DNA from 3 places in the Methyloligella solikamskensis genome. Region 3 is predicted to be linked to each of the others. Evidence: predicted binding sites of a transcription regulator. Region 3 holds the regulator's gene; each other region holds the start of a gene.
The links. Region 3 encodes LexA, which represses DNA repair genes until DNA is damaged. Its sites were predicted from a motif close to TGTTCNNNNTGTGTTCNG; they were not measured.
Positions count from the first base shown of each region.

Region 1: a site for LexA is predicted at 5,364-5,381, ahead of ACFQ2F_RS04765 (ImuA family protein). Genes of this name have one in related genera too.
Region 2: a site for LexA is predicted at 5,378-5,395, ahead of ACFQ2F_RS14980 (PA0069 family radical SAM protein). Genes of this name have one in related genera too.

Region 1 covers NZ_JBHTJO010000001.1:990,435-1,000,050, reverse strand. The annotation lists gene ACFQ2F_RS04800 (SPFH domain-containing protein) at 1-741, opposite strand, end outside; gene hemH (ferrochelatase) at 846-1,895, opposite strand; gene ACFQ2F_RS04790 (NUDIX domain-containing protein) at 1,957-2,388, opposite strand; gene ACFQ2F_RS04785 (hypothetical protein) at 2,520-2,708, opposite strand; gene ACFQ2F_RS04780 (peroxiredoxin) at 2,885-3,520, opposite strand; gene ACFQ2F_RS04775 (type 1 glutamine amidotransferase domain-containing protein) at 3,773-4,339, opposite strand; gene ACFQ2F_RS04770 (L,D-transpeptidase) at 4,589-5,188, opposite strand; gene ACFQ2F_RS04765 (ImuA family protein) at 5,400-6,293, shown strand; gene ACFQ2F_RS04760 (Y-family DNA polymerase) at 6,208-7,797, shown strand; gene ACFQ2F_RS04755 (error-prone DNA polymerase) at 7,794-9,616, shown strand, end outside.
Region 2 covers NZ_JBHTJO010000002.1:405,615-415,230, reverse strand. The annotation lists gene ACFQ2F_RS15015 (electron transfer flavoprotein-ubiquinone oxidoreductase) at 1-978, opposite strand, end outside; gene ACFQ2F_RS15010 (uracil-DNA glycosylase) at 1,229-2,113, shown strand; gene moaB (molybdenum cofactor biosynthesis protein B) at 2,178-2,717, shown strand; gene ACFQ2F_RS15000 (TetR/AcrR family transcriptional regulator) at 3,018-3,584, shown strand; gene ACFQ2F_RS14995 (DUF4242 domain-containing protein) at 3,672-3,953, shown strand; gene ACFQ2F_RS14990 (TIGR04282 family arsenosugar biosynthesis glycosyltransferase) at 3,965-4,588, opposite strand; gene ACFQ2F_RS14985 (TIGR04283 family arsenosugar biosynthesis glycosyltransferase) at 4,615-5,304, opposite strand; gene ACFQ2F_RS14980 (PA0069 family radical SAM protein) at 5,418-6,542, shown strand; gene ACFQ2F_RS14975 (ribonuclease HII) at 6,645-7,316, shown strand; gene ACFQ2F_RS14970 (site-specific DNA-methyltransferase) at 7,413-8,516, shown strand; gene ACFQ2F_RS14965 (hypothetical protein) at 8,513-8,734, shown strand; gene mutY (A/G-specific adenine glycosylase) at 8,752-9,616, opposite strand, start outside.
Region 3 covers NZ_JBHTJO010000001.1:1,849,004-1,858,619, forward strand. The annotation lists gene ACFQ2F_RS09000 (SixA phosphatase family protein) at 1-21, shown strand, start outside; gene ACFQ2F_RS09005 (anthranilate synthase component II) at 115-735, shown strand; gene trpD (anthranilate phosphoribosyltransferase) at 725-1,792, shown strand; gene trpC (indole-3-glycerol phosphate synthase TrpC) at 1,797-2,606, shown strand; gene moaC (cyclic pyranopterin monophosphate synthase MoaC) at 2,603-3,103, shown strand; gene ACFQ2F_RS09025 (molybdopterin molybdotransferase MoeA) at 3,103-4,311, shown strand; gene lexA (transcriptional repressor LexA) at 4,534-5,235, shown strand; gene ACFQ2F_RS09035 (ComEC/Rec2 family competence protein) at 5,246-7,453, opposite strand; gene gltX (glutamate--tRNA ligase) at 7,623-9,044, shown strand; gene gltA (citrate synthase) at 9,244-9,616, shown strand, end outside.

The DNA.
Region 1 (9,616 bases), 860 kb from region 3:
AGCGATCGCCTCGGAGACCATGGCTGTCGCCTTGGCTTCGGCTTCCGCCTCGCGCTCGCGGGCTTCGGCGTCGCGATAGGCGGCCTCGCGCCGCCCCTCCGCCGCAAGGATCTGCGACTGCTTCTGGCCTTCGGCCTCGAGAATTTCGGACTGCCGCTCGCCCTCGGCGACCAGGATGGCGGCGCGTTTGTCACGCTCCGCCTTCATCTGCCGCGCCATGGCATCCACCAGATCCCGCGGCGGCTCGATATCCTTGATCTCGATACGTGTGATTTTCACGCCCCAGCTATGGGTGGCGTCGTCCACCACCCTCAGCAGCCGGTGATTGATCTCGTCGCGCTGGGACAGGAGCTCGTCCAGATCCATGCCGCCCATCACGGTACGGATATTGGTCATGGTCAGGTTCATGACCGCCAGCTCCAGGTCGGTGACCTCGTAGCTCGCCTGAGCCGCGTCCAGCACCTGGAAGAAGCACACCCCGTCGACCCGCACCATGGCGTTGTCCCGGGTGATCACCTCCTGGCTCGGCACCTCGGCCACCTGCTCCATCATGTTGATCTTGCGGCCCACGCGATCGATGAACGGGATGATGATGGTGAGGCCGGGCTGAAGGGTGCGGGTGTATTTGCCGAACCGCTCGACCGTGTAGTTGTAGCCCTGCGGGACCACCTTCACCCCCGCCAGAATGACGACGATGAACAGAACGAGAAGAACGAGAACGAAGAGATTGAAGCCGAACATCGAAGGTCCTCCAGCGGCCGAGCGGTACCGTATGCCCGCCTATTCGGAGGCGAACCTTAAGCCAAAACTGTCGCAGGCTCGATAGAAATCCGGGGACGAATCCCTTAGCGGACCCACCCCTGAAGCTCGCGGTCCACGACGGTCTCGATGACCCGCATGCCGTCGTCGCTGTCGTTCAGGCAGGGGATGAAGCTGAACTTCTCGCCGCCATGCTCCTCGAAGATCTCCCGGGCTTCGCCGTTGATCTCCTCCAGGGTCTCCACGCAATCGGCAACGAAGCCAGGCGTCATGATCGCCAAGCTCTTCACGCCTTCCTTGGCAAGCGCTTCCACTGTCTCGTCCGTATAGGGCGTCAGCCATTCCTCCGGGCCGAAGCGGGACTGGAAGGTCAGGCGGAACTTATGCTCGTCGAAGCCGAGCGCCTCGCGTAAGGCGTCCGCCGTCTCCTTGCACTGGCCCTGATAGGGGTCGCCCTTCTCGATATATTTCTTCGGCAGGCCGTGGAACGAGGCGAGGATGACTTCCGGATCGTAATCCAGCGTCGCCAGATGATTGCGCACCGAGTTGGCCAGCGCCTCGATATAGACCGGGTCCGTCGGATAGGCCGGCACCGTGCGCAGCGCCGGCTGGAAGCGCATTTTCTTCAGCGCATCGAACGCCTTGTCGTTCACCGTCGCCGTGGTCGGCGCTGCATATTGCGGATAGAGCGGAAACACCACAAGCCGGTCGCAGCCGGCCGAGGCCAGGGCCTCGATGCGCGATGCAATTGACGGCGTGCCGTAGCGCATGGCCCAGTCGACCACGATTTCGGGCATGCTCGCAAAACGCGCCGCAAGCTTCTCCGCCTGGTTGCGGGTGATGGTCCGTAGCGGCGACTCCTTCCGCTCGTTGTCCCAGATCGAGGCATAGGCCTCGCCGCTCTTCTTCGGCCGAACGGTCAGGATGATGCCGTTCAGAATGGGCCACCAGATCACCCGGGGGGTCTCGATCACCCGGCGGTCGGACAGAAATTCCTTCAAATAGCGCCGCATCGGCCAATAGGTGGTGTCATCGGGCGTACCGAGATTCACCAGCAACACACCAATACGTCCTCCGGGATGGGTCACACCTGGATTCTCCGCTGCAAATTGGCAGGGACCTGGCCTCTCAGTCATTTACTTACAACCTTTGGAACGCCGCGCTTGGGCGTTCAATAAACCATTCTGTATCAGCGGACTAGCTCTTGCCCGTGCTCTTGCCCGCCTGCGCCGCAAGCCGCATCGCTTGGCCAATAATCTGCGCGTGATCGAAGGCAAGATCAACGCTTTGCCAGTCGTCGATCCACTCCGCCGCAGCCGCATCGTCCCCCGCAACCGGAGTCGCCTCATCCGCCAGCTCGGTGAGAAACGCCGCGCTCACCGTATGCCCGCGCGGATCGCGATTGGGATCGGAGAACACACCGATCAGCGTCAGCGGCCCCACATCGAGCCCGACCTCTTCCTTCACCTCCCGCCGGCAGCCGTCTTCCACCGTCTCGCCGATATCGACGAAGCCGCCGGGCAGCGCATACTCTCCCTTATACGGCGGATTTCCGCGGCGGATCAGCAGCACGCGGCCCTGTGCATCAAGGATCACGCAATCTGTGGTGAGAGCGGGTGTGGCGGGCATTCCCATGACAATAGCCATTTCAGAGCGGCCGTGACCCGTCAATACGAGATGGCGCGGAGCCTCGCCCGCGCCGGCTTCGGACAAAAATAAAGCCCGCCAAAGGGGCGAGCCGATCCGATGTTTTGATAAGCTTAGCGGTCTTCGCGAGAGGCGAGATGCCTCGCTTCCTTCAAAGCCATGCCGAGAAGGTAGGCGAGAAAATCGAGCCCGGCGCCCCTCGTGGCTTCGATCATCGGGACCAAGCCGTCGGCGACCTCGGCTGCGGCCTGCCGCGACTCCTCGCTGCGCCCCGGTGTTTCGGGCTGTTTGGAATTCGCCATGCCGCCCCTTGATCTCGTACGCGGCCTCTTGGCGGGCCGCCCCCCAATAACGGATTAATCCGTACACACGCTTTTCTACGTGCTGGGAGGCGGCATGCCAAACGAATTCTCAAGCAACGCGAACCGCAAAGCCTTTGCTCGGATAAGGACTTGGAAGCCGCGGAGCCTATGGGGCTTTAACGTTTCGGGGCTGGGACGTAGCGCAGATAGGGTTTTTCTTCACGCCACCCTTCCGGATATTTCTTCTTTGCGTCCTCGTTCGACACGGCCGGCACGATGATGACCTCTTCGCCATTCTTCCAGTTGGCCGGCGTGGCAACCTGATGCTCCGCCGTCAGCTGCAGGGAATCGATGACGCGAAGAACCTCGTCGAAATTCCGGCCCGTGCTGGCGGGATAGTTCAGAGTCAGCTTAATCTTCTTGTCCGGCCCAATGACGAAGACCGAGCGCACGGTCAGCGTGTCGGAGGCGTTTGGATGGATCATCCCATAGAGATTCGCCACCTTCCGCTCAGGGTCGGCGATCAGCGGGAAATTCACCGCCGCGCCCTGGGTCTCCTCGATATCCTTCGACCACTCCTCATGGGCGTCGAGCGGATCCACGCTGAGACCGATCGCCTTCACGTTGCGCCGGTCGAACTCCGGCTTCAGTTTCGCCGTGGCGCCGAGCTCGGTGGTGCAGACCGGCGTGAAGTTCTTCGGGTGCGAGAATAGAACGCCCCAGGAATCGCCGAGCCATTCGTGAAACTTGATCGGCCCTTCCGTCGTCTGGGCTTCGAAATCGGGGGCAGTATCGCCAATCTGTAGAGCCATCGTAATCTCCAACTGAAATGTTCGGCCGGTCCGTGAGAACGGGCCCGACCTTGGTCTTGCATGGGATGTAGAAATCGACAGGGCAGGCTTTCAATCGCCGCCTGCAAAAAAGCAATTTGTTTCCGCCAAGAGCTCATCCCGCATAGGGCGGATGCTCTCTATGTAGCAATCGCGCGACAGAACCGCTAATGCGGCAGAGGCGCCGATGGCCGGAGAGCGATATCTCCGGCCATCTGAGTGTGAAGTCTGGACTTACGCTGCCTGGCGCTTCTGGTGACGACCCTCGAGGACTTCCTCGATGATCTTGTCGCAGAAGGCCGGCAGGTCGTCCGGATTGCGGCTGGTGACCAGCGCCTGATGCACGGCGACCTTCTTGTCCACCCACTTCGCGCCGGCGTTTTTCACGTCCGTCGCCATGGAGTGATACGAGGTCATCTCGCGGCCTTCCACCACGCCGGCTTCGATCAGCACCCACGGCGCATGGCAGATCGCAGCAAGCGTCTTCTGGGTGTTGAAGAAGTCGCGCACGAAGGTCACGGCCGTCTCGTTGGCGCGCAGGAGATCCGGGTTGATCTGGCCGCCGGGGATGACGAGTGCGGCATAGTCTTCGACCTTGGCCTCGTCCACTGTCTTGTCGACGGAGAGCGTGTTGCCGGACCAGTCCTTGCCCTTCCAGCCTTTGATCTCGCCCTTCTCAAGCGAAATGATCTCGATCTCGGCGCCGGCTTCTTCCAGCGTCTCTTTCGGCACCATCAGCTCCGACTCTTCGTAGCCGTCGGTGGCCAGGATGGCGATTTTCTTTCCGGTCAGCTCGTTCATGAGAAACCTCCTTGGAAAACAACATTTCTCAGGCGTTCTTGGGAGGCTAAACGCATGGCCGCCGCGCTTTGTTCGGCAAGTTATCGGGCAAGCGGGCGCGCCCCATCGACGCAAGACCGAAGATAAGATGGGCGAGATCGCACGAAGCGGAGGAGGCACAAAAAAAGGCCGCCCGGGTGCGAACCGGACGGCCTTCCGACCTTTACAAGGTCTACGGCTGGGGGGCCGGAAACTTTTCAGCCTGGGCGCTTAGCCTTGAGCGAAGCGCTGCCAGGTCACCACGACTTTGGCCCCGATCGGCACCCGCTGATACAGGTCGATCACGTCGCGGTTATACATTCGGATGCAGCCATGGGAGACCTCCTGGCCGACGGTCCAGGGCGCGTCCGTTCCATGGATGCGATAGAGGCTGTCGCCGAGATACATGGCCCGCGGACCTAAAGGATTGCGCGGATGGCCGCCCGGCACATAGGCCGGCAGCGCCGGATTTTCCCGCCGCATGTCCGCCGTCGGCGTCCAGCCCGGATTCACCTTCTTGGCCGTCACATGCATGACGCCCTGCCAGCGGGCATGGGCCATGGGCGCGCCGATCGGGTAGGAGATCGCCCGCGCATTGGGAAGCACGTAGTAGAGCTTCCGGTCGGCGAAGGAGACCAGGATGGTGCCGGGGTCGACCCGCGGCGTGAAGGAAACCAGCCTTGCCCCGGATGTCGCCTGAGTCGCGCGCGGATTATCCGGCTGGAAGATGCCGCCAAGGATGCCGGCATAGGCGAAGGCCGAAGATGAGCTCGCACACAGGGCGAGCAGCGCGACGCCAGTGAGCGCCGCACGGGAGAAGACGATACGCATAACAAAACCCCGTCTTTAAACGCCCACTGTCTTGCCACGATTTTGGTTTCCAGCCGGTTAAAGCCGTCTCCCTTCTGAGCAGAATCTGACTTTTGGGGCGTGGGAGGCGTCCAAATTGGGGTTTTCTTGTGCTGGCCCTTTGAGAGCCTGATTGACTCCCGCCCCGACTCGACTGTAGAACAAAATAGGAACATTCGTTCGGAGTTGTCCCATGGCCCACAACCCAGACGGCGCAGAGAGGTCGAGCGTCACGTCGGCTGGCGTTGCCGAAGCAGGCGGGCGGGAGAAACACCTGATTGAGCGGCTGCGGTCCCTCATTCGCAAGCTCGAGCAGGTGCCCGTGTCCTTCCATCACCACCCCCCCGCGACGGATGCGGAAGCCGCACCGTCCGCCTGCTTCTCATCTTCTCTTGTTGGCACCGAAGCACAGGATGAGGCGGCTTTTCCGCCGCTCCACCGCCTGGGCGAGCCGGGGCTCCATGAGCTGAAGCCGGACCGCTATGGCGACACCCCTGCCGCGCTTGGCTTCGCCCTCGGCGTCTTACGCTGCCAGGTGCGGGACGTCGAAGACGACGCGCCGCTTCTCTGGTGCCTCACCGAGAGCCAGCTGAAGGAGTGGGGGGCGCCCTACGCCCCCGGCCTGCTCGGCTTCGGCCTCGACCCCGCCCGGCTTCTCATCGTTCGGGTGAGGAATGCCACCGACGCCGCCTGGACCTTGGAGGAAGGGCTGAAGAGCGGCGCGCTGGCCGGACTTTTGGGTCAGGCGGAGATCGACAAGCCGGTCATGGCACGGCGCTTGGGGCTCGCTGCCAAGCAAGGCGGCCTCCCCTGCCTCCTCCTGTCGGATCACCGGCAAGCGAGCCTGCCCGGCAGCCTCACCCGCTGGCGCATCGCACCGTCTTTGAGCGGCCCCGAACCGTTCGACAAGCAAAGCCCCGGCCCGCCCCGCTGGCGTCTCACCCTGGAGCGGGCGAACAGAGAGCCCCCCGGACGAAGCTGGATCTTGGAATGGAACCGTCATGCGTATGATTTCCGTCTGGCTGCCCCACTGGCCGATCGAGCGGCTGAAGCGGGAACTGACCAGAAGCGCCGCTCCTCAAGCTGAGCGGCAGCACCAAATCGAGACCATAGAACGCCACCCCTTCGCACTTGTCGGCAGCGAGGGGCAGAAACTGCTCATCACCGCCCTGAACGCACCTGCGGAGCGGGCCGGCTTGAGCGAGGGCCAGGCCCTGACCGACGCCCGCGCGATTTATCCGCAGTTGCTCACCGCACCCGCCACGCTCGAAAGAGATGCCGAGGCGCTTCTGGCCCTCGCTCGCTGGGCGGAACGTTTCAGCCCTTGGCGCAACACCGACGGCACCGACGGGCTCTGGCTGGATGCCACCGGAATCGCCCATCTCTTCGGCGGCGAACAGGCGCTGCTGCAAAGCATGGAACGCGCCTTCGTCCGGCTGGGCCTGACCGTCCATCTCGCCATCGCAGACAGCCTGGGCACCGCTTGGGCCTGCGCACGGTTCGGACGCGAACCTCTCTCCGTCGTACCCCCCGGCAAACAGGAAACCGCTCTTAGTGCCCTTCCCGTGGAAGGCTTGCGTCTGAGCGATGACGCGGCCCGTCTCCTGCGGCGCTTAGGGCTGAAGCGCATCGGCCAGCTCTACGATTTGCCCCGAACGAGCCTGAAACGCCGCTTCGCCTCCCGCGAGATCGCAGACGCCGTGCTGCGCCGTCTCGACCAGGCGCTAGGCCGCCACGACGAGCGCGCCATACCCCTCCTGAAGGACCCGCCGCAGACGGCCCATCTCTCTTTTCCGGAACCGCTCATCACCCATGAGGGAATCGTCGCCGCGCTCGCCACCCTCGCCGATGAGCTGTGCGGAAACCTGGCCGACGCCCATCTCGGCATGCGGCGGGTCGCCTTCCGCCTCACCCGGGCCGATGGCGGAGCCTCTATCGTCCGCGCCGGCTTCAGCGCGCCCTGCCGGGAGGCGCATCATCTCTGCGACCTGCTGGAGAAAAAGCTGGAAGGTCTCGATCTCGGCTTCGGCATCGACACGCTTCACCTCACCGCCTTCGCCCTGGAATCCCTGACGCCCCATCAGACGGCCCTCACCAAAGATACGGGCCGCGCGGCGCTGGCACCCCTGGCCGACCGGCTGACGAACCGGTTGGGTCCCCGCGCCGTGCGCCGGCTGGAGCCTCGCCAGAGCCATCTGCCCGAGCGAGCCCAGCGTGCACGATCCCTCAGCGCCAAGCCCGTTCCGAATAAGCCAATCCCGAAAGTGCAGGAGGTCCTGCGCGTGCTCAAAGCCAAGCCGCCACGCCCGGCTCTCTTTCTTCGCAAGCCCGAGCCGCTCCAGGTTCTGGCGGAAATCCCCGAAGGTCCGCCAGCCCGCTTCACCTGGCGCCGGGTCACCCGCCGCATCGTGAAGGCCGAAGGCCCCGAACGCATCGCCCCGGAATGGTGGCGCCTACAGCTTCCGAAAACTCGCGACTATTACCGCGTCGAGGATGAAGACGGCCGCCGCTACTGGGTCTATCGCGAAGGCCTCTATCAGGAGAGCGAGGACGGGGACCCCGCCTGGTATCTGCAGGGTGTGTTCCAGTGACACCCCGCTATGCCGCCTTGGACGTCACCAGCAATTTCTCGTTTCTGGAGGGCGGCTCCCATCCCGAAGAGCTGGTCGCCACGGCCAAGGCTCTGGGTCTCGATGCCATCGCCATCGCCGACCGCAACACCCTGGCCGGCGTCGCCCGCGGCCACCTCGCCGCACGGGAAATCGGCATGCGCTTCATCGTCGGCGCCCGGCTCGATCTTCAGGACGCGCCGAGCCTGCTCGCCTACCCGACCGACCGCGCTGCGTACGGCCGTCTCTGCCGTCTGCTCACCCTGGGCCAGCGCCGCGCCGAGAAGGGCGACTGCATTCTTTCTCTGGAGGATGTGGCGGAACTCGCCGAAGGGCTGATCTTCATCGCTCTCCCGCCGGAGAATCTGGTGTTCGACGATGCACACGACACCAAGCCCCCCGCTCCCCCGCGCGCAGAGATCCTGCGCTTTCCCGGCAACACAGATCTCCCTCTCCCCTCGGGGGAGAGGGGCGGGGTGAGGGGGGACCTACCCATCGATTCTTCATCCCCCTCACCCGGCGCTTGCAGCGCCGACCTCTCCCCGACGGGGAGAGGTTATGACGCTCTATCGGTCGAATCGGGCGATGACACGTCATCGAAAGCCGACTTCCCCGCCCAGCTCCGCCGCCTCAAGCAAGCACTCCCCGCACCTCTCTATCTCGCCGCGCGCCACACCTACGCGGGCCACGACCGCGCGCGCATCGCGGCTCTCGCAAAGCTCGGACAAGAGGCCGGCACCCCCATCGTCGCCAGCACTGGCGCGCTCTATCACGCCGCCCATCGCCGCCCGCTCCAGGACGTGCTCACCTGCATCCGCGAGAAATGCATCATCTCGGAAGCCGGCTTCCATCTGCGCGCCAATGCCGAGCGCCATCTGAAAACCGCGGCGGAGATGGCCCGCCTGTTTAAAGGCCATGAAGACGCTCTGGCCCGCTCCATCGAGATCGCGGATCGCTGCCGCTTCTCCCTCGACGAGCTGAAATACGAATACCCGGACGAGCCGGTGCCCAAGGGCAAGACACCCCAATCCCATCTGGAAGAGCTGGCCTGGGCGGGCGCCCACTGGCGCTTCCCGGACGGCGTGCCGGACCGCATCCGTGTCTTGATCGAGAAAGAGCTGACCCTCATCGATCAGCTCCGCTACGCGCCCTACTTCCTCACAGTCCACGACATCGTCCATTTCGCGCGCAGCCGCGCTATCCTCTGCCAGGGGCGCGGAAGCGCGGCCAACTCCGTGGTCTGCTACTGCCTCGCCATCACCAATGTGAACCCGGCGGAGATCGACCTGCTGTTCGAGCGGTTCATCTCGCCGGAGCGCAACGAGCCCCCCGATATCGATGTCGATTTCGAGCATGAGCGCCGCGAGGAGGTGATCCAGTATATCTACGGCCGCTATGGGCGGGAGCGCGCCGGTCTCGCCGCCACGGTGATCTCCTATCGCGGCCGCTCCGCCATCCGCGAGGTCGGCAAGGCCATGGGCCTTTCCGAAGACACGGTCGCGGCGCTCTCCGGCACGGTCTGGGGTCTCTCAAATCGCGGGCTCCCCGAGGAGTATGTCCGCCAGGCCGGCCTCGACCCCGACGACCCGCTCCTCGCCCGCACCCTGGAGCTGACCCAGGAGCTCATCGGTTTCCCCCGGCACCTCTCCCAACATGTCGGCGGCTTCGTGCTCACCCGCGGGCCGCTTTGCGAGACCGTACCTATCGGCAACGGCGCCATGGCCGACCGCACATTCATCGAATGGGACAAGGACGATCTCGACGCGCTGGGCCTCATGAAGGTCGATGTGCTGGGGCTCGG
Region 2 (9,616 bases), on a different contig from region 3:
CATGAAGCCCGCCGCGCAGCCGAGCAGCGCACCGCCCGGGAAGGTGAGCTTCGGGATCGCCTGGAGGCCGCCTTCGGTGAGCGCGCGGGCGCCGTATGAGATGCGCTTGCCGCCTTCCAGATGCTTCTTGATGGCGGGGTGGGTCTTGGCCCGCTGAAACTCCTTGAAGGGGTGGAGATACGGGTTGTCGTAGTCGAGATGCATGACGAACCCGACGGACACCAGATTCTCCCCGAAATAATAGAGGAAGGTGCCGCCGCCGGTGTGGTCGTCCAGGGGCCAGCCCATGGTGTGCTGCACTAGGCCTGGCTTGTGCTTCTCGGCCGGGATCTCCCAGAGCTCCTTCAGGCCGATACCGTATTTCTGGGGGCCGCTCTCGTGGTTCAGCTCGAAGCGGCTGATGACCTCCTTGCTGAGGGAGCCGCGCGCGCCTTCCGCCAGCAGAGTGTACTTGCCGGTGAGCGCGATGCCGGGAGTGTAGCTGTCCTTCTTCTCGCCGTCGCGGCCGATGCCCATATCGCCGGTGATGACGCCCTTCACCTCGCCGTCGTCGCCATAGATGGCGCCGGTCACGGCGATGCCGGGATAGACCTCCACGCCCAGAGCCTCGGCCTGCTCGCCCAGCCATTTGCACAGCGCGCCCAGGCTGCCCGTGTAGCAGTGGTGGTTGTTCATGAGCGGCGGATTCAGGAAGGTGGGAATGCCGAAGCTTCCGCTCTCAGACGACAGATAATAGAAGCGGTCGTCCGTCACCTTCGTCTCAAGGGGACAATCCTGCTCGCGCCAATCGGGGATCAGCTTATCGAGGCCGATCGGGTCCATCACCAGGCCGGAGAGGATATGAGCGCCGACTTCCGCGCCCTTCTCCAGCACCACCACGTTGAGGTCCTGGTCCTTCTCCGCAGCGAGCTGCTTCAGGCGGATCGCCGCGGCCAGACCCGCAGGTCCGGCACCGACGATCACCACGTCGAACTCCATCGTTTCGCGTTCAGCCTCTTCGGCCCCGCGTTCGGATTCTTCGCTCAAAATTCAGGCTCCCAGCCAAACTCATCTCAGACATGACAAACCGGCCCGGCGCGTCTGCCCACGCATTCGGACCGGCGAAATGGGAACGGGAGAGGAGTGGTGAAGTTCCTCTCAACCCTCCCCATCATCTTGTAGCCAACCTCCCCTTTCGGTCGCATAACGTCAAGTGTCCGCGGCGTTTGAGCTGTGCTACTCAAGAGCCATGGCAGGTCACCGGAAAGAACCGCAAAGCATTGCAGGCGAGGCAGCGGCGCTGCTCGACTGGTATGCCGCCATGGGCGCGGACGAGGCGATCGCGGAGACGCCGCTTGATGCCTTCGAGGTGAGCGCCAAGGCCCAGTCCCTGGCCCGGACGGCCCCGGCGCGGCGCCCGCTCCAGCGGCCGGATTTTTCGCAAGCGGAGGAGCCTAGGCCGGCGCGCAGGCCTGAGCCTGGCCCGACGCCGAAGACCGTCAAGCCGCGCCCGGTCCCGCCGCGTGGGAAAGAGACGGCGGACATGCCTTCGCCGACGGAAATCGCGAAGACCAGGACGCTCGCCGAGCTCCGGGCGCTTGTGGAGCAATTCGACGGCTGCCCCCTGAAGCGGACGGCGAAAAGCCTCTGCTTTTCCCGGGGCAGCGAGAGCGCCGAGCTGATGCTGATCGGCGAGGCCCCAGGGCGCGACGAGGATCTTCAAGGAAAGCCCTTCGTGGGGCGCGCGGGCCAGCTTCTCGACAAAATGCTGGCGGCCATCGGGCGCGACGAGGAGTCGGTCTACATCACCAACACGGTCTATTGGCGCCCGCCCGGCAACCGCACGCCGACGCCCCAGGAGATCGGTGCATGCCTGCCCTTCCTTGAGCACCAGATTTCGCTGCTGAAGCCGAAGGCGATCATGCTGCTGGGCGGGGCGGCCGCCTCCACCATGCTACAGACCACCCAAGGGATCATGCGCCTGCGGGGCAAATGGAAGAGCTACGACAAGGCCGGCACGCCGATCCCCGTCATGGCGACGCTCCACCCGGCTTATCTGCTGCGAAACTCGGCCGCGAAGCGGAAAGCCTGGCAGGATCTGCTTATGGTGAAGCAGCGGCTGGCGGACGATTGAAGTTGAGCGTCATTGCCGGGCTTGCGCCGGGCATGACTCAAGAGAGTGGAGAGAATCAGCACCCATGCCCCGTTTCGACGAGACCCGCCCCTTCATCCCGATCCGCATCGCCGTGCTCACCGTTTCCGACACGCGCACGAAGAAGACCGACAAGTCCGGCCCGCTACTCGCGGAGATGATCACCGAGGCCGGCCATGTGGTGGCGGCGCGGGAGACGGCGACGGACGATGTGGAGTCCATCCGCTCCCAGGTGCAGGCCTGGATCGACGATCCGCAGATCGACGTGGTGATCACCACCGGCGGCACGGGCTTTACCGGGCGCGACGTGACGCCTGAGGCGGTGCGCCCGCTTTACGACAAGGAGATCGAGGGCTTCTCGGTGATCTTCCACATGGTGAGCTTCGAGACGGTGGGCACCTCGACGCTGCAATCGCGGGCCTGCGGTGGGCTTGCCAACGGCACCTATATCTTTTCCGTGCCCGGTTCGCCCGGGGCTTGCGAGGACGCGTGGACGAAGGTGCTGAAGTTCCAGTTCGACAACCGCCATCGCCCCTGCAGCTTCATCGAGATCATGCCGCGGCTGAAAGAAGGCAAGCCGGCGTAACGTTCTCTCTCCGAGAGGAACGCGAGCGCCCTAACCCGACTCGTCATCCTGAGATGCTCGGCGTGCAGCGCCGAGCCTCGAAGGATGGGCAGCATGTTTGGGCCACGTCTCCTTCGAGGCTTGCTTCGCGAGCACCTCAGAATGACGTGGAATCGAAGTGGTACCGCGATGGCTGCCGGTATGACGGGATGCGGACGGCTGTTCCTGCGTCGATCTTGCAAGTTGACGATCGCCTACCATCTGGTAGGCAGATAATAACAATAGCGGATAGCACCCGTTGTCCGCTGCGGAAGGTGGCCCATGGCGCTTGGAACGCGAGAGCTTTTGCTGAAAGAGACGGAGACGCTGCTGCGCACGCGCGGCTATGCGGCCTTCAGCTATGCGGATCTCGCCGAGAAGGTCGGTATCCGGAAAGCCTCCATCCATCACCATTTTCCCACCAAGGAAGCGCTGGGCGCTTCGCTGATCGACAGCTATCTGGGCGATTTCCGCGCCGCGCTGGATGCCATCGTCGCGACGGAGGCGACGGCCACGAGTAGGCTGAGCCGCTACTCGGAGTTCTTCGTGGAAAGCATGGAGGGCGGCATGATGCCCCTTTGCGGGGCCCTCTCGGCGGAAGCCTACGTGCTGCCGGAATCCCTGCAGGAGCGCGTGAAGGAGTTCTTCGAGCTGCATCTCGACTGGCTGCAGGGCGTGATCCGCGACGGCAAGAAGGCCGGCGAGCTGAGATCCGACCTGAAGCCGAAGCAGACGGCCACCCTCATCCTCAGCACTTTGGAGGGCGCCAGCCTCGTCGCTTGGGCGCTGAAGGATCCGGCCACCATCAAGCCGGCGATCGACTCGGTGCTCCGGACCATCGAGGCGTGATTTCTCGCCTCGATATTTTTTGACTTTTTACCCTACCAACTAGAAGGTTGGCGACGACAAGACTCAAACCAGCAAGGAGGAAACAGCATGGCTTTGAAGAAATACATCATCGAGCGGGACATTCCCGGTGTCGGTAAAATGGACGGCGACGAGCTTTCGGGCGCTGCCAACACGTCCAACGATGCGCTCTGCAAGATCGGCGCGGAGGACATCCAGTGGGTCGAGAGCTATGTCGCAGATGACAAGACTTTCTGCGTCTATCTGGCGAAGGACGAGGACGCGATCAAAAAGCATGCGGAGCTCTCCGGCTTTCCGGCCACGAAGGTCACCGAAGTGAAGACCATGATCGATCCGACGACGGCCCAGTAGCCACGGCGAGATCAAAGACGGCGGGGCGGCACCAGCCGCTCCGCTCCTCGCCGCAGCCGGAGATAGGCCGCCTCGGTGTCCACATCGGCCAGCAGCGGAGCGAAGCCGACCTCCGTTCCCCGGAAATTTTCCAGGGTGTCGGTGAGCGTATAGCGGCTCGACCAGCGGACGTTCTCGAAAGGCTGAAGCCGTTTCGGCCGCTTCATCCCGACGAGCCAGAAGCCACCATCTTCCGCCGGACCGAACACCGCATCTGCGCCAGCGAGGGTCTTGAAGGCGCCGGCTATGTCTTTGGGCACGACGCCTGGGATATCGCTGCCCATGAGAAGCGACGGCGTCCCCTCATCACACAGCAGCCGATGCATCCGGGTTCCCAAATCGCCCTGCCCTTGGGGCTTGAGGGCGGCACCGCATTCGGCGGCAAAACGCTGCCAGCATGGCGCCCGCCAATCGGCATCCGGCGTCACGGCGATCAACAGCCGCCAGCGGGGGTCCGCTCCGAGCCGGCGCAGGGTCGTTTCAAGACAAGTTCGATAGAAACGAGATGCCGCCACATGGCCGATCTCGGCCGCCAGGCGGCGCTTCCCCCGCCCCAGCTTTGGCGTTCTGGCCATGAGGATGAGGGTGGGTCGCACGCCTGGCATATCCGCGCCGCGCAGGCCTAGCCGTAGAGCCGGGCGAGCACCCGAGGCGGCACGCGGAACGTATAGAGCAGCATGCAGAAGAGATTGCGGAGGCCACGCAGGATATAGCCCTCACTGCGATAGCGCTCCGCGCTGGTCACGGCCCGCGCCTTCAGCATCACCAGTTGGTTCCGCTTCAGCTTCCGAACCAGGGCGACATCTTCCATGAGCGGCACGTTCTCGAACCCGCCGAGCTCTTCATAGAGCCTGCGCGGGATCAGCAGGCCCTGATCGCCGTACGGCAGGCGGAAGATCATGAAGCGGAGCGCCACAAGCTTCTCCAGCAGCCAGGGCATGAGCCCATCATCGTCCAGGGCAAAGCGAAAGGTGGCGGCCGCGGGCGCCCGCTCGCCGCGATCGACGCGGGACATGAAGTGGACGGCGTGGTCCAGCCAAGTCTGGTCGAGCTCCGTATCGGCGTGAAGAAAGAGGAGCCAGTCGGCTTTCGCGCGGGCGGCGCCGGCGCGCAGCTGGGTGCCCCGGCCCCGCTCGGCCTTCACGATCTCCATCCCTGCGGCCTCGGCGATGTCCAGCGTCCCGTCCGTGGAGCCGCCATCGGCCAGGATGGCCTCGCGCACCAGCCCCTCAACCGCGCCGGGAATCAGCGCGTTCAGGGTCGGGACCAGCGTCCTTCCCGCATTAAAGCTGGGGATAACTATGGAAATCATGGCGGGACTATAGCGTTTAGTCTGCGAGCGGCAATCCGTTCCGCGTCGCTGGCTCAAGACGATATTGCGTCAATGTTCTTGATTTGTTCCAAAGTGAGACCTATATAGGAGCCATGAGCGTGGACCTTAGAAAGCCTGAGAAGCATGAGAGCTTCCCGCTTGAAGCGGGAGGCGTCGCCGCGGAGCGCCGCCGCGGCCGCGGTGCGCTGACCAACCGGTCGGGCCGGTTCGAGCCGATCGCCTATCAGCCGGCGGACGACGGTTGGGGCTCTGTCGGCGAGCTGGAAGCGCTCTCTACCCAGGTTCAGGAAATCCGGGCGAAGACCGTCATCACCCGGAACGATTCCCCGGATATCGGTTTCGACCGCTCCATCAACCCGTATCGCGGCTGCGAGCATGGCTGTGTCTATTGCTTCGCGCGGCCGACCCACGCCTTCATGGGCCTATCGCCGGGGCTCGATTTCGAGACGCGGCTGTTCGCCAAGGTGAACGCGGCGGAGCAGCTGAAGCGCGAGTTGGCGCATGCGAAATACAAGCCCGCGACCATCGCCATCGGCACCAACACGGACCCCTACCAGCCTATCGACCGGCAATACGCGCTCATGCGGGACATCCTGCAGGTGCTGGACGAGGCGAACCATCCGGTCGCCATCGTCACCAAGTCGTCCCTTGTGCTGCGGGATATCGACATTCTCTCCTCCATGGCGAAGCGCGGGCTTGCCAAGGTGGCGCTTTCCGTCACCACGCTGGACCGCAAGCTGTCCCGGGCCATGGAGCCCCGGGCGGCGGCGCCTGAGAAGCGGCTGGAGACGATCGCCGCGCTGAACGAGGCGAGCATTCCCACTTCCGTCATGGTTGCGCCGGTGATGCCGGGGCTTACGGATATGGAGATGGAGCGCATCCTTGAGCGGGCCTCGGTCGCAGGCGCGACGGAAGCCGGCTACGTGCTGCTCCGGCTTCCGCTTGAGATCGCCGATCTGTTCACCGAATGGCTTGAGGCGAACTGCCCGGACCGGGCGGAGAAGGTGCTGTCGCTCATGCGTCAGTCCCGGGGCGGGAAGCTCTACGACGCCAAATGGGGCGAACGCATGGAAGGCACCGGGCCTTACGCCTGGATGATCGGCCGGCGCTTCGAGATGGCGGTACAGCGTCTCGGCCTGAACAAGGACAAGGCGAAGCTGCGAACGGATCTGTTCGAGCCTCCCGTGCTGCAGGGCCAGCAGATGCGGCTGTTTTAGGCTGACGGCTGAGCTTCAGGCCGCACGCTTTTCCACATTGTCGGGGCGACCCTCCGTTGAGGGGGATTGCAAGCGCGCATCCGGAGCGCAAAAGTCGGCTCCATGGATGCGCTCTTCGAATCGGCCTTTCTGCCCGACGCACCCAGCTTCGTGCTGGAGGCCGATCTCATGGATAAGCACAAGGGGCCGGTTGCGGGGCTCGACGAAGCCGGACGCGGCCCCTGGGCCGGGCCGGTTGTCGCCGCGTCCGTCATCCTCAATCCCGACCGCATCCCTGAAGGCCTCAACGACTCCAAGAAGCTCACCGAAAAAGAGCGGGAGGAGCGTTTCGAGGAGATCATGGCGTCGGCCATCGTCGGCATCGCGATCGGCCATGTGAAGCGGATCGACCGGGACAACATCCTCCAGGCGAGCCTGTGGGCCATGCGGCGGTCCTTCCGGGAGATGGAAGCGCCCGCGGTCGCAGCCCTCATCGACGGCAACATCAAGCCGAAGCGCTTCCCCTGCCCTGCCCGGCCCGTGGTCGGGGGCGACGGAATCTCCGTCTCCATCGCGGCCGCCTCCATCGTCGCCAAGGTCACCCGCGACCGGATGATGGTGAAACTCTCAAAGCGCTATCGGAAATACGGCTGGGAGCGGAACAAGGGCTATGGCACGCGTGAGCACGCCGAAGCCATCCAAAAGCACGGCGTTTGCCTGCATCACCGCCGCTCCTTCAGCCCCATCGAAAAGGCCCTCGGCGTCGCCGAAACGCCAGAGCTTCAGCTCGGTTAACAGGGTCTTTACCAACTTTCCTCAAGTTTGATCTATCGCCGCGGCCGATTTGCCGGGGCGCTCCGACTGTTTGTTTCAGCGTCTTCGGAGGCGGTCATGCTCAAGGAAAAGGCGGGGGCTTCGCTCCCGATCGATAGCATCATTCTCGGCGATTGCGTGGCAGAACTGGCAGAGCTTCCGGATCGCTCCGTCGATCTGATCTTCGCCGATCCGCCCTATAACCTGCAGCTCCAGAAAGACCTGCTCCGTCCGAACAACTCCAAGGTCGACGGTGTCGACGACGCTTGGGACAAGTTCGCCAGCTTCGAGAACTACGATCAGTTCACCGACGACTGGCTGGCCCAGTGCCGCCGCGTCCTGAAAGACGACGGCGCCCTTTGGGTGATCGGCAGCTACCACAACATCTTCCGCCTCGGCGTGCGGCTCCAGGATCTCGGCTTCTGGATCCTGAACGACGTGATCTGGCGCAAGACCAACCCGATGCCGAATTTCCGCGGTCGCCGCTTCACCAACGCCCATGAGACGCTGATCTGGGCGGCCAAGAGCCAGAAGAGCCGCTACCGTTTCAACTACGAGGCGATGAAGGCGCTGAACGACGATCTTCAGATGCGCTCCGACTGGCTGCTGCCGATCTGCTCCGGCCCTGAGCGCCTGAAGGAAGAGACCGGCAAGAAGGCCCATCCGACCCAGAAGCCCGAAGCCCTGCTCGGCCGGGTGATCCTCGCCTCCTCCAACGAAGGCGATGTCGTCCTCGACCCGTTCTCCGGCAGCGGCACGACGGCCGCCGCTGCCAAGAAGCTCGGCCGCCATTACATCGGCATCGAGCGCGACCCCGATTACGCGCGTATCGCCCGCAAGCGCCTGGCCGAGATCGAGCCGCTCGGCGATGACGCCATGAAGGTCATGCAGGGCAAGCGCCAGGAACAGCGCATCCCCTTCGGCTCCCTGGTGGAGCTCGGGCTGATCTCGCCCGGCACCGTTCTTTACGACAACCGGGCCCAGTACGAGGCCCGTGTGCGCGCCGACGGCAGCATCGCCGTGGAGGGTGCGCAGGGCTCGATTCACAAAATGGGCGCCCAGGTCCAAGGGTCCGCGGCCTGCAACGGCTGGACCTTCTGGCATGTGGAGAAGGAAGGGACGCTCACCCCGATCGATAGCTTGCGCGATGTCGCGCGGCGCCAATTGGAGGCAACATCATGAAGCTGTTCCGCTCGCGGCTGACCGAGGAACGCCGCAAAAAATTCTGGATTCCGCCGGTGGCCAAGCTGCCCGAGCCGTCTGAGGCCCGCAAGGCGGCAGAAGCCCCCATGAAGCCGGCGCGTGCCTATCGCCTGCCCGAGAGCTTGATGCCTCAGAACGTTGCGCCGAAGCGCGTTGCACAAGCGCCGAGGCAGCCCCAGGTCATCGCGGCCGAGTAGATCGGCGGCCGCCTCCTCTACTCACCTAGGCCTTGGCGGAGCACTTTGCGCATAACGCTGGGGAGTGCCGCGCTCGCAAGATCCCGCCGGGCCACCCAGCGGCAGCGCTCCGGCTCCGCCGCCTCCGATAGAGTGGCGTCTTCAGGCACCGCAGCGGCATAGACCTGAAGTTTCAGGTGGAAATGGGTGAAGGTGTGCTCCACCAACCCGACCGTCATCCGCCAATCCGCCTCTAAGGGCGCAAACGCCAGAGGCTCAGCCGCATCCTTCGGCCCCCACGGGGTCGACGGCACTTCCAGCATTCCTCCCAATAGCCCTTTCGGCGGTCGCTCGCGCAGGAGCACGGCGCCATCGGCGCGAACGCCCAGAAATGCCGTCCCCAGCCGGGTCGGTCGCTCGGCCTTCTCCGCCTTGTAGGGCAGCACCTCCGCCAGACCTTCCGCCAAGCCTTCGCAATCGGGCCGGATGGGGCATAGGCCGCAAGCCGGGCGCTTGGGCGTGCAGATCTGGGCCCCGAGATCCATCAGCGCTTGCGCGAAATCGCCTGGGCGATCCGGCGGCGTCAGGCTCGCCGCCATGGCCTTGATCTCCGGCTTGGCTTCGGGGAGCGGCGTCTTCAGGGCGAAGAGCCGCGCCATGACCCGCTCGATATTGCCGTCGACCGGGGTTGCCGGCTCATTGAAGGCGATGGAAGCGATGGCGGCGGCCGTGTAGTCGCCGATACCCGGCAGCTTCTTAAGCCCCGCTTCGGTCGACGGGAATTCGCCGCAGTGCTCTTCCGCGACGACGCGAGCGCAGGCATGCAGGTTGCGGGCGCGGGCGTAGTAGCCGAGGCCGGCCCATTCGGCGAGCACGTCGCCCAAGGGAGCGGCTGCCAGGTCT
Region 3 (9,616 bases):
CCCTCGCCCATCGATCCCTAAATAATGGGAAGCGATACTTTTGAGGAGATCCGCCAGCCCGGCAGGCCTTAGTTTCCTTGACCTTCCGGGTGAGCGGGCATAACAGCTACGCCCATGCTCACGCTGATCGATAACTACGACAGTTTCACCTACAACCTCGTCCATTTCCTTGGCGAGCTTGGCGCGCCCACGCGCGTCTATCGCAACGACAAGGTGACGGTGGATGAGGTGCTGGCCGAGAACCCGGCTGCCATCGTGCTCTCGCCGGGCCCTTGCGATCCGGACCGGGCGGGCATCTGCCTGGAACTGATCGAGCGGGCCGGTGGTGATGTGCCGATCCTCGGCGTGTGCCTCGGGCATCAGGCGATCGGTCAGGCCTATGGCGGCAAGGTCGTCGGCGCGCCGGAGCTGATGCACGGCAAGCTTTCCAAGGTGCATCACGAGAACCGCGGCGTGTTCTCCGGGCTGGCGCAGGATTTTTTCGCCACCCGCTATCATTCGCTGATGATCGATCCCGACACCCTTCCCGATGCGTTGGAGGTGACGGCGAAGACCCAAGACGGCATCATCATGGGGGTGCAGCACAAGTCGCACCCGGTGCATGGCGTACAGTTTCATCCTGAGAGCATCGCTTCAGAACATGGCCACCAGCTCCTCGCCAACTTCCTCGACCTCGCCCGGGTCGAGCGGCGCGCAAAAACCGACGGAACCGAGAGCCGGGTCGGTGCCGTCTAGCGGCCCTGCCGCAGACCGCCCTCCGCTCGTCGATCTTCGCGAAGCGATCGCCAAGGTGATCGCAGGCCATGAGCTTTCCGAACGAGAAGCCACGGAAGCCTTCGAGCTGGTGATGGCGGGCGACGCCACGCCGGCTCAGCTCGGCGCGTTCCTGATCGCGCTGAAGATGCGCGGCGAAGCGGTCAACGAGATCACCGGTGCGGCCAAGGTTCTGCGGGCCAAGGTGCGTAAGGTCCATGCACCGGAAGGGGCCATCGACACCTGCGGCACCGGCGGCGACGCCAAAGGCACCCACAACATCTCGACCTGCGCGGCCTTTGTCGTGGCGGGGGCCGGTCTCCCCGTCGCCAAGCACGGCAATCGGTCTATCTCGTCGCGCTCGGGTTCGGCGGATGTGCTGACCGAACTCGGCGTGAATATCGAGCTGGAGCCGGACCAAGTCACCCGCTGCATCGAAGAGGCGGGGCTGGGCTTCATGTTCGCGCCTTCCCATCATGCCGCCATGCGCCATGTGGGGCCGGTGCGCAAAGAGCTGGGCACGCGGACGATCTTCAATCTGCTGGGGCCGCTGGCCAACCCCGCGGAGACGAAATTCCAACTCATCGGGGTCTACGCGAAGGAATGGGTCGAGCCGATCGCAGAAGTGCTGGGCCGTCTCGGTGTGAAGCGCGCCTGGGTGGTGCATGGCGGCGACGGGCTGGACGAGCTCACCACCACGACCGTCAGTCATGTGGCGGCCCTGGACCAGGGGCGGATCTCCACCTTCAACGTATCGCCGAAGAATGCCGGCCTGCGCGAGGCCAAGCCCCAGGATCTGCTCGGGGGCGACGCGGCGGCGAATGCGGCCCATATCCGGGCGGTGCTGGAAGGCATGGAAGGCCCCTTCCGTGATATCGTCCTGTTCAACGCCGGTGCGGCGCTGATGGTGGGCGGCAAGGCGAAATCCTTGCGGGACGGCGTCACGCTTGCGGCCGAGGCGATCGACAGCGGTAAGGCGAAGGCGGTGCTCGACAAGCTCGTCGAGATCAGCCAGGAGGGCGCGGACGCAACCGCGTGAGCCCATGGGCGATATCCTGCAGAAGATCATGGCGTATAAGCGCGAGGAGGTGGAAGCCGCGAAGGCTGCGCTGCCCTTCGATGCGCTGTGCCGCCGAGCCGAGGTGACGCCCCCGCCCCGTCCCTTTGCCGAACGTCTCAAGCAGGCCGCGGCGAACGGTTTCGGGCTGATAGCCGAGATCAAGAAGGCGAGCCCGTCCAAGGGGCTCATCCGGGAGGATTTCGATCCGCCGGCGCTGGCATGCGCTTATGCAGCCGGTGGCGCTGCGTGTCTCTCGGTCCTGACAGACGGGCCCTCCTTTCAGGGCAGCCCGGACTATCTCATGGCGGCGCGCGAGGCGGTCGACCTGCCGATCCTGCGCAAGGATTTCATGTGCGATCCTTATCAGGTGGCGGAAGCTCGCGCCTGGGGGGCGGACTGCATTTTGATCATCATGGCGGCGGTCGACGACGAGACCGCGATGACCCTGATCCGCACCGCGGCGGCCTTCGATCTCGACGTGCTGGTCGAGGTGCATGACGAGGCGGAGCTGACTCGCGCCTTGCGGCTCGATGCTCCGCTCATCGGCATCAACAATCGCGATCTGAAAAACTTCGAGACCAAGCTTTCGGTCACCGAGCGTCTGGCGCCGCGGGTGCCGGCGGATCGGACGGTGGTCTCCGAGAGCGGGTTGAGCAAGCATGCGGATCTGGAGCGGCTCGCGGGGTCGGGCGTTCGCTGCTTCCTGGTGGGCGAAAGCCTGATGCGCCACGACGATGTGACGGCGGCGACCCGGGCTCTCCTGAAGTCGGAAGAAATGGAGGCAGGACGATGAGCTCATCCTCCCTCACCCATATCAATGATCGCGGCGAAGTCCGCATGGTGGATGTCTCCGCCAAGGACGTCACCAGCCGGCTGGCGGTCGCCGAAGGCCATGTCTCCATGGCGCCTTCGACCCTCGATCTCATTCTCGAAGACAAGGCCCAGAAGGGCGACGTTCTTGCCGCGGCGCGGATCGCCGGCATCATGGCGGCGAAGCGCACCGACGAGCTGATCCCGCTCTGTCACGCGCTGGCCCTCAATAAGGTCGCCGTGGAGTTCGACGCGCAGCGCGAAGAGGGCAAGCTCAACGTCCAGGCCACGGTCAAGGTGGACGGCAAGACCGGGGTCGAGATGGAAGCGCTCACGGCGGTCTCCGTCGCCTGCCTCACGGTCTACGACATGTGCAAGGCGGTGGACCGGGACATGGTGATTTCCGGCATACGCGTGCTTGAGAAGGCCGGGGGCCGCTCGGGCCACTATCGCGCCGGGCCAGAGGCGGAGCCTCGGTAATGAGCCTGCTGCCGGTGGAGGAAGCGCTCTTACGCGTCGTGAAGGGACTCAAGCCCCTGTCCGCCGAAACCGTCTCTCTGGGACATGCCCGGGACCGGGTCCTCGCAGAGGCCGTCACCGCTAATCTCACCCAGCCGCCTTTCGATTCCTCCGCCATGGACGGCTATGCGGTCCGCGGCGCCGATGTGAAAGACTTGCCGGCAACGCTGAAGCTGGTGGGCCAGTCGGCCGCCGGCGAAGGCTATGCCGCCACGGTCGGTGCCGGGCAAGCGGTGCGCATCTTCACGGGTGCGCCGGTACCCCGCGGCGCCGATACGGTGGTGCCCCAGGAGAATGTGGACGCCGAGAAGGATACCGCCCGCGTGACGATCCGGGAGGCGGAGCCCGGCCGGCATATCCGTCCGCATGGTCAGGATTTCCATCGCGGCGAGACGGTACTCGAGGCCGGTGCCCTGATGGGCCCGCGGCAGATGATGCTCGCAGCCGCTGCCAACACCACGTCGCTCAAGGTGCGGAAGAAGCCGATTGTTTCGATCCTGGCGACGGGCGACGAGTTGGTGCCGCCGGGGTTCGATCCCGCGCCGGACCAGATCATCTCCTCGGTGCCCTACGGGCTTTGCGCTCTGGTGCTCTCAGCTGGCGGTGAGGCCGATATGCTGGGGATCGCGGAGGATACGCCCGACAGTCTGAGCAGCCTGATCGCGGCTGCCGCAGATTCCGATATCCTCGTGACCGTGGGCGGTGCGTCCGTGGGCGACCGGGATCTGGTGGGTCAGGTGCTTCAAGCCGAAGGCATGACACTGGATTTCTGGAAGATCGCTATGCGGCCCGGCAAGCCGCTGATCTTCGGTACGCGCGGCAAGCAGCGAGTTCTCGGCCTTCCCGGAAATCCCGTCTCCGCCATGGTCTGTGCCCATGTCTTTCTGCGGCCCATGCTGGCCCGGATGCTTGGGCTTCCAGACCGTGACGCGGTGCGCCAGACGGCGATCCTGGCCGGGCCTCTGAAGGAGAACGGGCCGCGCCAGCATTACATCCGCGCCACCTCGAAATGGAATGGGGCCGGCGAGCGGCTCGTCTCGCCGCAAACCTCCCAGGACAGCTCCCTGATGGCGGCCTTCGCCAAGGCGGATTGCCTGATCGTGCGGGCGCCCGAAGCGCCGGCGGCCGAGCGCGGCGAGACCGTCTCCATCCTGCCGCTTGATCTCTGAGCCCGTGCGGCGGCAGGCCTTCCGTTAAGGCCTCGGCAACCGAATCAGCCCAAAAGCTGAAGATTCTGAATGGCGTGTCGCGGGGGCACCTGGATTTTTCGCCGAGCCTCTTGCGGAACACAACTAGAACATGTAGTGTTGTTCATGCTTTGTCCATAGACCTCGTGGCTCGCGATCGTGAGGCAGAGGTTTGGGGCGACCGAATTTTTCTCAGGGGCGGATATGCTAACTTCGAAACAGAAAGACCTCCTCATGTTCATTCATGAGCGGCTGAAGGAGACGGGTGTGCCGCCCTCCTTCGACGAGATGAAGGAGGCGCTGGATCTCCGCTCCAAATCCGGCATTCACCGGCTCATCACCGCTTTGGAAGAGCGCGGCTTTCTGCGCCGCCTGCCCCATCGGGCGCGGGCGCTGGAGATCCTGAAGCTCCCCGAATCCATGCCCCAGCCGTTGGGTGCTGGGCGTCAGCGCGGCTTTTCGCCGGCGGTGATCGAAGGCAGCCTCGGCCGCAAGCCGGCGCTGGCCGATTCCGACGAGCCGCAGAACGTCTCCGTCCCCGTCATGGGGCGGATCGCGGCGGGTGTGCCGATTGAGGCGATCCAGAACCGCAGCCACTCCATCGACGTGCCGCCGGAGATCCTTACCAAGGGCGAACATTACGCTCTGGAGGTGAAGGGCGATTCCATGATCGAGGCCGGCATTCTGGAAGGTGATACGATCATCGTGCGCCGGTCCGACACGGCCGATAACGGCGATATCGTCGTGGCGCTGGTGGACGAGGAAGAAGCTACGTTGAAGCGTCTGCGCCGCCGGGGTGATTCCATCGCGTTGGAGGCCGCTAACCCGGCTTACGAGACCCGCATCTTCGGTCCGGACCGGGTGCGCGTGCAGGGCCGTCTCGTCGGCCTGATCCGCCGCTACTAGCCTCTCCCGACTATTTCCTGCTGATTTTGACGATCGCGGCGGTTTTTGCTGCCGCGCTCTCCGTTGCTCGTGTGGTCACGGCCCACGGCCGGTTTCCGCGCGCCTGCGCCACCGTTTCAATGCGGATGGTTTCTTCATCCAGATAGAGAGCGTGAGCGCCCCTCTCTTTCAGAGATCGTCGGTCCACTAGGATTGGCGGCCTGGTGCAGCTTCTCGGCACGTAGAACTTTGCAATCAGGATTTGCGCATGGCGGCAATCCTCTTCCGCCGCGCCTGGGCTCGTGAGAAAGGCAACGGGATGCTTGGCAAGAGCCGTCAGGCAGCCGAGGGAATCACAGGAGAACGCGTCATTCTTGGCGGCTTCCGACGCCTCACGGGCATCGCCATCCGCTTCCAGCCATTTGTGGACGCTGTAGTTCTTGTGGCTGTCCGGTAGAAGCGCGAGCCGGCCGTCCTCTCCCCGCACTGCCATGGCCTCCCCTTCCCGTTCGATCAAGAGATCGGGGCGTGGCGCGGCGCCGGCTGCGAAGAGGCCGAGTGCGATGGCTGCCCATCCCGCCTGGCGAAGGGTGCCGTGCCAGAGGCAGAGCCAGAGACCGCCGGCGACGATGAGGACGAGGCTCACGCCCGACATGCTGGGGACGATGGAGATGGCGCCGGGCCAGCTAGCGACCGTCGTACCGACCCAGACCATGGCGTCGAGCCCGTAGCCCATCAGAAGCAGCGGCAGGTGTTCTAGGTGGAATGGCATGGCGACGACGGAGAGCAGTGCCATGGGCATGACCACGAGGGCGACGATGGGCGCAGCCAGGAGGTTGGCCGCCAGCCCGTAATAGGCGACGCGGTGGAAGTGGTAGGCGGCGAAGGGCGCGGTGGCGAGGCCGGCGATGGTGGTGGTGACGGCCGTGGCCCAGATGGCTAGCCAGCCGTAACGCAATATCCGCCAGGTTCGACTGACATCCTGGGCTTGAGGCCGCTTGCGGCCCGCCATCGCCTCATACATGGCCACGAGCGCGATCACGGCAGCGAAGGACATCTCGAAGCTTGGATCGAAGACGGATTCTGGCGCCACGATCAGGATGGCCAGCGCGGCAAGCGCGACGTTGCGCATGGTGATGGCGGGCCGGTCGAGAATCACCGCGAGCAGCACGATGCTCATCATGATCCAGGCGCGGATTGTGGGGAGGGCCGCGCCGGAGATCGCCAGATAGAAGAGTGCGGCGGCGAGGGCCGCGACGGCCGCCCATTTCTTGATCGGGAAACGCAGGGCGATTGCGGGCAGGAAAGCGAGCAGCGCGCGGACGGCCCAGAACACCGTGCCGGCCATGAGCATCATGTGCAGGCCTGAGATGGACAGGATATGGGCGAGGCCGGAATCCCGCATGGCTTGCTGCACCTCGTCGGAAACGCCACCGCGGTCGCCGGTGATCAGCGCCTTTGCGAGACCCCCCTCCTCTCCCGGCAGGCTGGCATCGATCCGCGCGTTGATGGCGCTGCGGATCCGGTCGATCCCCACCCAGAGCCGGATGGAGGCCGGCGGGCGCGGCGCGTCTTCCAGAAGCGTGATGCGGCTCGTGCCATAGCCGACTGCCCCCAGCCCCATGAACCAGGCCTTGCGGCCGAAATCGAAGCCACCGGGTTCGGCCGGCTCGGGCGGCGGCAACAACGTCGCCCAGAGCTGAAGCGCATCGCCCGTCCTCAGTGTCTCGGTGAAGGTCTTGTTGACGCTGATGCGGACACGGTACGGGGTTTCAGAGGCGCTCCGCTTCTCCATGGCGAACAGCCGCAGGAGGAGCCGGTCCCGCTGGCCGTGGCGGTGCTCGACCTCCTCGATCCAGCCGCTGAGATGGGCGAAATCCGTCTCTTGCGTGATGACCGGCGCGCGGGCGAGCTCGGTGTGGAGCTTGGCGGCAGCGAAGCCGGCGCTCGCGCTCAGGAGCGCTGCGAGACTCGCCAGGGCAAACGCGTTGCGGCGAAAGACGAAGAGGAGTGCCCCTGCGGTACCTGCCAGGGAGAGGCTCTGGAGAAGCCCCGGCTCGGTCCTGAGGCTGAAATAAAGGAGGATGCCGCAGGCGAAGAAGACGGGGAGCCAGAGAAGCTTCCGCTCCCATTGGGCTTCGACGGCCGTGGCGAGAGCGGCCAAAGCCGAAGCGATCCGCAACCGGACATAGCGCGGTGCGAACTCGTCCCTCACCCTGTCGTCCGGCGCATACACCATGCCGGATGCTGGACACGAACGCGTGCCCACCCCCTACTCTCACGCGATGGGTGCAGTTTACACAACTGAGCCTCTTCGTCTCGGACTCTTACGCGACCGCGGGCGCTGTGCTAAACAGCCCTCCCGGCCGAGATCTGCCGGCTTCCGACACTTAAGACGAATTCACCACATGAGCGATCAGGTCATCACCCGGTTTGCGCCCTCGCCGACGGGTTATCTTCATATCGGCGGCGCGCGCACGGCGCTTTTCAACTGGCTCTACGCCCGCGCCAAGGGCGGCAAGATGCTGCTGCGGATCGAGGACACGGATCAGGCGCGCTCCACCGAAGGCGCGATACTGGCGATTCTCGACGGGCTGCGCTGGCTGGAGCTCGATTGGGAGGGGGAGCCGGTCTACCAGTTCTCCCGGGCCGAGCGGCACCGGGAGGTGGCCGAACAGCTGCTTTCCGAAGGCAAGGCCTATCGCTGCTATGCCACCAAGGAAGAGCTGGAAGCCATGCGCGAGCGTGCCCGGGAAGAAGGCCGGGCGCCGGGTTATGATGGGCTGTGGCGCGGCCGCGACCCGGAAGAAGCGCCGGAGGGCGCGCCTTATGTGATCCGCTTCATGGCGCCGGAGGACGGCGAGACGGTGATCGAGGATCAGGTCCAGGGGCGTGTCACCTTCGCCAACAAGGATCTCGACGACCTCGTGCTCCTTCGCAGCGACGGCTCCCCCACCTATATGCTTTCCGTGGTGGTGGACGATCACGATATGGGGATCACCCATGTTATCCGCGGCGACGATCATCTGACCAACGCCGCGCGCCAGAGCCAGATCTATGCTGCGCTCGGCTGGGAGCGGCCGGTCTTCGCCCATGTGCCGCTGATCCACGGACCTGACGGGGCGAAGCTTTCCAAGCGTCACGGGGCGCTCGGTGTGGAGGCCTATCGGGAAATGGGCTATCTGCCGGCGGCGTTGCGGAATTACCTGGTGCGGCTCGGCTGGAGCCATGGCGATGAAGAGATCATCTCCACCGAACAGATGATCGAGTGGTTTGACCTCGATGCCATCGGCCGGTCCGCGGCGCGGTTCGATTTCGCGAAGCTCGAGAATCTCAACGGCCACTATATCCGCCATACCTCGGATGAAGAGCTGGTGGAGGCCATCAAGGGGCTCCTGCCCCATCTGACCGGCGGCGAGGTGATGCTGTCGGCGCTGGAGCGGGACGGCACGGCCAAGCTGACCCAAGCCATGCCGGGACTGAAGGAGCGCGCCAAGACCCTGGTCGAGCTGATTGAGAATGCCGGTTATCTGTTCGCCGCGCGCCCGCTCGACCTGGACGAAAAGGCCGAGAAGCTGCTCGATGAGACGGGACGGGAGACTTTGGCCGCGCTTAAGCCTAAACTGGACGCGCTCGAAGACTGGTCGGCGGAGTCTCTGGAGACTTGCGTCCGGGGATTTGCCGACGAGACGGAGCGGAAGCTGGGCAAGGTCGCCCAGCCGCTGCGGGCCGCGCTGACGGGTCGCGCGACATCGCCCGGTATCTTCGATGTGCTGGTGGTACTAGGACGCGACGAGGCTCTGGGCCGGATCGGCGATCAAACGGATTAACCGAGAATGCCTAGAGTTTGGGCGTGCGTCTTTGTTGCGTTGCAGTAAAATGGCAGGAAGCTGTTTCTGCAGTGCAAAATGTTTGCTCTCGTAAGAAATTGAGGTGAACGGTCGAGCGCTTGTGACATTCGGGATTCCCCGCACGGGATTTTCCCGCCGATGTCCCGGTTCGGCCGCGCTAGGCGTAGGAGGCTTAGATATGAGCATCGCAGAACAATACGACGCTTCGTCGGATGCGAAAGACGCCCGTCTCAATATCGATGGCGAATCCGCGGATCTTCCGATCCGCAAGGGGACGCTTGGGCCTGACGTGGTCGATGTCACGAGCCTCTATCGCCAGACCAACAATTTCACCTTCGATCCGGGCTTCACGTCCACGGCGTCGTGTGAATCCAAGATCACCTTCATCGACGGCGACGAAGGCGTGCTGCTGTATCGCGGCTATCCGATCGATCAGCTGGCGGAGACGGGCAAGTTCCTGGAGACCTGCTATCTGCTGCTCTATGGCGAGCTGCCGACGAAGGCGCAGTTCGACGATTTCTCCACGCGCATCGCCTATCACACCATGGTTC